Linked DNA regions of Variovorax paradoxus. The protein of the gene in region 2 interacts with the protein of the main gene of each other region in a pairwise test. Links are inferred from orthologs where the notes say so. Each region holds a gene or a part of one and is shown on either strand. Other genes may lie near its edges.

Evidence for each region.
Region 1: the proteins of L3V85_RS16795 (region 2) and fliG interact in binary tests that used the Escherichia coli proteins (3 or more experiments, as listed by UniProt). The link is inferred for Variovorax paradoxus from one-to-one orthologs.

The regions. Positions count from the first base shown.
Region 1 is NZ_CP091716.1:5,660,394-5,663,705, reverse strand. The notes cover bases 261-3,259. They hold fliG (flagellar motor switch protein FliG), read right to left. Parts: upstream 2,260-3,259; coding sequence 1,261-2,259; downstream 261-1,260. Other genes in these bases: fliF (flagellar basal-body MS-ring/collar protein FliF), read right to left, coding at 2,252-3,259; fliH (flagellar assembly protein FliH), read right to left, coding at 456-1,274; fliI (flagellar protein export ATPase FliI), read right to left, coding at 261-450. Outside these bases: more of fliI, read right to left, coding at 1-260; more of fliF, read right to left, coding at 3,260-3,312. UniProt on the Escherichia coli protein: FliG is one of three proteins (FliG, FliN, FliM) that forms the rotor-mounted switch complex (C ring), located at the base of the basal body.
Region 2 is NZ_CP091716.1:3,613,046-3,616,212, reverse strand. Bases 14-2,867 are described here. They hold L3V85_RS16795 (flagellar brake protein), read left to right. Parts: upstream 14-989; coding sequence 990-1,745; downstream 1,746-2,867. Other genes in these bases: L3V85_RS16780 (LrgB family protein), read right to left, coding at 2,842-2,867; L3V85_RS16785 (GNAT family N-acetyltransferase), read right to left, coding at 2,244-2,795; L3V85_RS16790 (OsmC family protein), read right to left, coding at 1,754-2,218; L3V85_RS16800 (LysR family transcriptional regulator), read left to right, coding at 14-769. Outside these bases: more of L3V85_RS16800, read left to right, coding at 1-13; more of L3V85_RS16780, read right to left, coding at 2,868-3,167. UniProt on the Escherichia coli protein: Acts as a flagellar brake, regulating swimming and swarming in a bis-(3'-5') cyclic diguanylic acid (c-di-GMP)-dependent manner.

The DNA.
Region 1 (3,312 bases), 2.0 Mb from region 2 along the record:
CACCTTGCGCGCCACGTCGAGCGGGCCCAGTCCGTCGAGCGGGCGGCCGGCCGCGTCGACCACGCGGCCGAGCATGCCTTCGCCCACCGGCAGGCGCTTGGTGTGGGCGTCGCCGCTGGCGCCGGGCTCCAGCGCGCCGGGCCGCGCGAACACGCGCGCGCCGGGCAGCAGGCCCGCCACTTCGGTCTGGGACATCAGGAACAGGCGGTCGCCGGCGAAGCCCACGACTTCCGCTTCGGCATAGCGCTGTGCGTTGCCGGGCGGCAGCTCGATCAGGCAGTCGCTGCCCACGGGCAGTTGCAGGCCGACCGCTTCGAGCACCAGCCCGACGGCGCGCGTGAGGCGGCCCGAGGCGGTGGTGGTTTCGCAGCGCGCGACATTGCCGCGCGCTTTTTCCAGCGCGGCGCGCACGGTCTGCAGATGGGGATTGGCGGCGGTGGCGGTCTGCATGGCGCTCAGAAGGTCTCGGCTTCGCCGTCGTCGCCGGTGCCGCGCACGGCGGCGGCCACGCGCTTCCAGCGGGTCTGCAGCGTGCCGTCGAGTTCGCCGTTGGCCGACTGCACGCGGCAGCCGCCGCGTTCGATGTGGTCGTCGGCGCGCATCTGCCAGCCGGCGGCCTCGATTTCCTCGCCCAGGCTGTTGCGCACCAGCGCGACATCGTCGGGGTGCAGCAGCAGGCGCGGTTCGCCGCGCAATGCGGGCTCGGTGTTCAGCATGTCGCGCACCACCGGCAGCACCCATTCGGGGTCGGTCTTCAGCGTGCGGTGCACCACCTGGCGTGCCACGTCGAGCGCAAGCGCCAGCACGGTCTCGGCCAGTTCGCTTTCGGCGCGGTGCAGCGCGTCGGGCAGCGACTGCGCCAGTGCGCGCAGGCGTTCCGCATGCACGCTGGCGGCGGCCAGGCCGGTGGCCAGGCCTTCGGTGTGGCCGGTCTTGCGGCCTTCGGCCAGCCCCGCGGCGCGGCCGTCGGCCTCGCCGGCGGCGCGTGCGTCCTTGCGGATGCGGGCCAGCTCGGCCAGGTCGATCTTGGGAGCGGGCGGCGGCGCGGGCGGCAGGGCGAGGGCGCTGCCGTTGGCATTGCCGTGCTGTCCGTTGCGTTCGGCGGCCTTGCGCCTGGCCGGCGGCTTGCCGCCGTCGAGCGTGCCCATTTCCCAGCGCTCCCAGGCCGAGAGCGCGGGCTTGGCTGGGGCCGCCGCATGGCGCGCGGCGGCGTGGATGGCGGCGAGGCGTTCGCGCGAGTCGCCGAATGCGCTGTTGGTGTCAGACGAAGTCATCGGTGCCAGGTGCAGCAATCACGATTTCGCCGGCCTCCGCCAGACGGCGGGCGACCTGCAGGATGGCCTTCTGTTCGGTCTCGACCTGCGACACGCGCACGGGACCGCGCAGCTCCATGTCCTCGCGCAGCGTTTCGGCGGCGCGTTGCGACATGTTGTTGAGGAACTTGTCGCGCAGCTCCATCGGCGCGCCCTTGAGCGCGATGATGAGCGAGTCGGACTCGATGTCCTTGAGCAGGCGCTGGATGCTGCGGTCTTCGAGGCCCAGCAGGTTCTCGAACACGAACATCTCGTCGACGATGCGCTGTGCCAGCGCCTCGTCCTTTTCGCGCACATGGGCGATGGCTTCTTCTTCCACCGCGGTGCTCATCAGGTTGACGATCTCGGCCGCCGTGCGCACGCCGCCCAGGCGGTTGCGTCGCACGCCCTGGCCCGCGAGCATTTCGGTCAGCACGTCGGTCAGCTCCTTCAGCGCCGAGGGCTGCACGCCGCCGAGGGTGGCCACCCGCATGATCACGTCGTGGCGCAGGCGGGTGGGCAGCTTCTCGAGCACTTCGGAAGCCTTCATGCGGTCCAGGTGCACCACCAACGTCGCGAGGATCTGCGGATGCTCGTCGCGAATGAGCTCGGCCACTTCGCCGGCCTCGAGCTCGTTGAGCCGCTCGATGCCGCCGCGCGGCTCGTCGGGCTGCAGGATGTCTTCCAGCAGGTTGCTGGCGCGGTCGTCGCCCAGCGCCTTCTTCAGCACCGCGCGGATGTAGCTGGTCGAGCCCAGGTGCAGTGCCGACAGCTGCTCCGTCTCCTCGCGGAATTCGGCCAGCACGGCGGCCAGCTCTTCCTTGGAGACGGACGTCAGCTTCGACATCGCCAGGCCCAGCGCCTGCACCTCGGAGGTGGGCAGCTGGTGCAGTGCGGCGGCGGCGCGGTCTTCGCCCAGCGCCATCAGCAAGATGGCGCTCTTGCGGGTTCCCAGTTCACTACTCATCGGTGTTCATCCAGTGCTGGATCAGGGCGGCCACCAGTTTGGGATCCTTGTCGCCGATCTGGTGGGCATAGTCCATGTCGGCCTTCTTGCGGTTGGCCTCGCGTTCGCGCAGGCTTTCCTCGGCCGACTGCGCGTTGACATCGGGTTCGACGGCCGGCTCCTGCTCGGCCACCGGCACCGGGGTCGGCGCGGCGGGCGCATGGCGGCGCGTCAGCGGCCGCAGCACGGCCAGCCAGGCGAACAGTGCGAGCAGCGCATAGAACAGGTACTGGCCCACCGTCTTGCCGATCTCGATGTTCTCGCGGTCGCGCCAGAACGGCACTTCGGGTGCGGGGCCGCTGTCGGCGTCGCGGGCGAAGGCGCTGTTGACCACGTTGAGCGAGTCGCCGCGGTCCTGGCTGAAGCCCATGGCTTCCTTGGCGAGGTTGCGGATCTGCTCCAGCTCGGCCGGCGTGAGCGCGCGGCTGTTGACCTTGCCAGCGGCATCGGTCGCGTCGCGGTTGTTCACGACCACCGCGACCGACAGCCGCTTCACGCCGCCGGCAGCCTGCTGCACGTGGCGGATGGTGCGGTCGAGCTCGTAGTTGGTGGTGGTGTCCTTGCGGGTGCTGCTCGGGCCGGTGGCCGCGCCTGCGGTGGAGGCGGTGGTCGCGCCCTGGGCGCCGGGGGTGCCGGGCGCGCCAGGCGTTCCGGGTGGCGGGGTGCCGGGGGCATTGGGCGCGCGCGGGCCGACGATGGGCGCCGTCGGGTTCACCGGCGGCTGGTTGGTCAGCGCGCCGGGCACGCCGCCGGGCGGGGCGCCGTTGTGCTGCGCCGACTCGCTCGACTGCTGGCTGCGCACGGCGGCCTGGGCCGGGTCCTGGTTGGGCTTGTACTTCTCGTCGGTGTGTTCCACCACCGAGAAATCGATCTCGGCCGCCACCTGCGCGCGCACGTTGTTCGCGCCCACGATGGGTTGCAGGATGGCCTCGATGCGGCGGATGTAGTTCTGCTCGATCTCCTGCGCATACTTGAGCTGGCTCACGTCCAGCCCGCGGTCGGTGCCGCGCGCGG
Region 2 (3,167 bases):
CAACCGCACCACGCGCCGCGTGACGGTCACGCCCGACGGCGCCGCGTACTTCGAGCGGGCCGCGCGCCTCCTGAACGATTTCGACGACATGGAAGCCAGCATGACGAACGCGCAGGCCAACCCCACGGGGCGGCTGCGCATCGACATCGGCACCTCGGTGGCGCGGCTGGTCATCCTGCCCGCGCTGGCCACCTTCTGCGACCGCTACCCCGACATCCAGGTCGACCTGGGCGTGAGCGACCGCACGGTCGACCTGATCAGCGACAACGTCGACTGCGTGATCCGCGCCGGCGAGCTCAGCGACCAGTCGCTGGTGGCGCGGCGCATCGGCACGCTGCACTTCGTCACCGTGGCGTCACCCGCGTACATCAAGCGCTACGGCATGCCGCAGCACCCGAACGACATCGAGAAGCGGCATCACGTGGTGAGCTACTTCTCGGGCACCACGCGGCGCGTCTACCCGCACGAGTTCAAGAAGGGCGACGAGCAGATCGAGCTGAACGGCCCCTACCGCGTGTCGGTGAACGAGAGCAACGCCCACATCGCGGCGGTGCTGGGCGGCTTCGGCATTTCGCAGTGCATCACCTTCATGGCCGAGCCGCTGCTGGAAAGCGGCGAGCTGGTCGAGGTGCTGCCCGACTGGAGCCGCGACCCGCTGCCCATCCACGTGGTCTACCCGCCCAACCGGCACCTGAGCGCCAAGGTGCGGGCCTTCGTGGACTGGGCGGCGGAGCTGTTCGCGAAGAATCCAAGGCTGCAGCGCCGCTGATTTGCCCTGTGCGGGCCGCCGGTTCCGCCACATTTGCAGAAGATAATTCGCGCCGGACCCTAAATGTTCGCCGCTTGATGCCGCTAATGACTTAGGTCCGATACCGGAAAGCGTTGCGATTTCCGGCTGAACGCACGTGCCGCGGCCTCGATGAAGACCGCGCAAAAGCCCCGGCAGGGGCTCGGCACGCGCCCGCAAGAACATACACACCGGCAAGCTCATGGATACAGACCCGTCGAACGCCCAGGCCGACGCGCCCGATGAAAGCGCAGGCAATTTCGGCCGCCGCACCCCGGCGGAGATCGGCGTTCAGCTGCGCAATCTCGTCAATCGCAGCAACAACCTCACCGTTCAATATGCCGGCGGCCACCTCGTGACGCAGCTTCTGGACGTGGATCTGCGCAGGCGCGTCTTCACCTTCGACTGGGGCGCGCAGCCCGAGCAGAACAAGGGCCTGCTGGCCGCGCGGCGCTGCCTGTTCCAGGCCCAGCCGGAGGGCGTGCGCCTCGAGTTCTCGATCACCACGCCACGCGAGGTCCGCTTCGAGGGGCTGCCCGCCTTCGAGGCCGACTTTCCCGAAGTGCTGGTCTACATGCAGCGGCGCGAGTATTTCCGCGTCGATGCGCCGATCCTCGATTCGTTCACCTGCTCGGGGCGCCTGCCGCCCAAGGGCGATCCGTTCAGCTTCGAGGTGCAAGACCTGTCGCTCGGCGGCGTCGGCCTGCGCACCAAGGACGTGCGGGTGGCCGAATTGCCCCTGGGCACCCGCCTGCTCGACTGCGAACTGTCGCTCGGCACCCTGGGCCAGCTCACGCTCGACATGCAGCTCGTGTCGCAGCGCGCCACCACGCTGGAGAACGGCACGCTACGCTACCAACTGGGGTTCCGTTTCGTCACGCTGCCGGCCGGCGCCGAAACCGCGCTGCAGCGCCTGATCACGCGGCTCGAAATGAAGAGCCGTTCGCTGGTGGGCTGAACAAGCCCTCAGTACACCGGCTCGCAGCGCACCTCGGTCTTCACCGAGTTCGCGATGAAGCATTCGTCGTGCGCGCGGTGGTGCATCTGCTCGATCTGCTCGCGCGTGGGCAGGTGCTCGCCCGAGAAGGTCACTTCGGGCCGCAGCGTGACCACCGTCATCGCCATCTTGCCTTCGGCGTTCTTTTCCATGGTGCCGACGGCCGCGTCGAAGTAGCGGTCGACCACGAACTTGCGCTTCACCGCCATCGTGAGGAACCACAGCATGTGGCAGTTCGACAGCGATGCGACGAACATTTCCTCCGGGTCGACCGCCGAGGCGTCCGACATGGGCAGCGGCACCACGTGCGGCGACGACGAGGCCGGCACCTCCACCCCGCCGTCAAAGCGCAGCGTGTGCCGCCGGCTGTAGGTGTTGCCCAGGAAATCCTGCTCGCCTCGCTGCCAGAGGACTTCGGCTGTGTAGTGGGCCATGGCTTGCGCTCCTTGCTAGCGGGTATCAGAGGTAGATGAAGTAGCGGAACTTGGTCAGGCTGCCCTGGCTGGGCAGCGTGAGGAAGGTCTCGGCCTGCACGCCGCCGTTGGCCAGAATCACCTTCTGCGAGGCGAAGTTGTCGGGGCTGGTCGTGATCTCGACCCGGCTCAGTCCCTCGCCGGCCGCCAGCGCGAGCACGGCGCGCAGCGCGCGCGTCGCGTAGCCCTTTCGCTGCTTCCACGGCACCACGTGGTAGCCGATGTGCCCCAGGCAGTAGACGGGCAAGGCGATGGTGCCGGGCTGCCAGCGCAGATCGATGCTGCCGCAGAACTCGCCGTCCCACATCCAGAGCTTGTAGCCCGGCAGGCGCGGCACGCGCGAGCCGTCGGGCAGCGTGACGGGCGGGCCCTTGGCTTCGCGGTCCACCAGGTTCGCGAGGAACTGCGCCGAGTCGGCCTCGATGGCCGCGCGCTCCTCGGCACCGGATTCGGGCCGGGATTCGTCGCGCGCCCAGCCCCGATTCAGGGCCGACACATAGCCGCTCAGATAGGGCTTCGCGGGCCAGACGAGCTCCATGGGCCGCGCCTCGGTGATGGGTCTGGGCCAGTACCGGGACACGCCCTCAGGCTCCCATCAGCTTGACGATCAGCGGCACCAGCAGCGCCGTCGCGATGCCGTTGAGCCCCATGGCCAGCGCGGAGAACGCGCCCGCCGTTTCGTTCACCTGGATGGCCCGCGCCGTGCCGATGCCGTGCGCCGCCATGCCGACCGCGAAGCCGCGCACCGCGGGCTCGCGGATGCGCAGCAGGTTCAAGAGGCCCGTGGCCATGATGGCGCCCGAGATGCCCGCAATGGCGGCCGCCACCGCTGCCAGCGAAGGCAGCCCGCCGATCTTCTCGGCCACGCCCATCGCGATCGGCATGGTGGCCGACTTGGGCGCCAGCGACA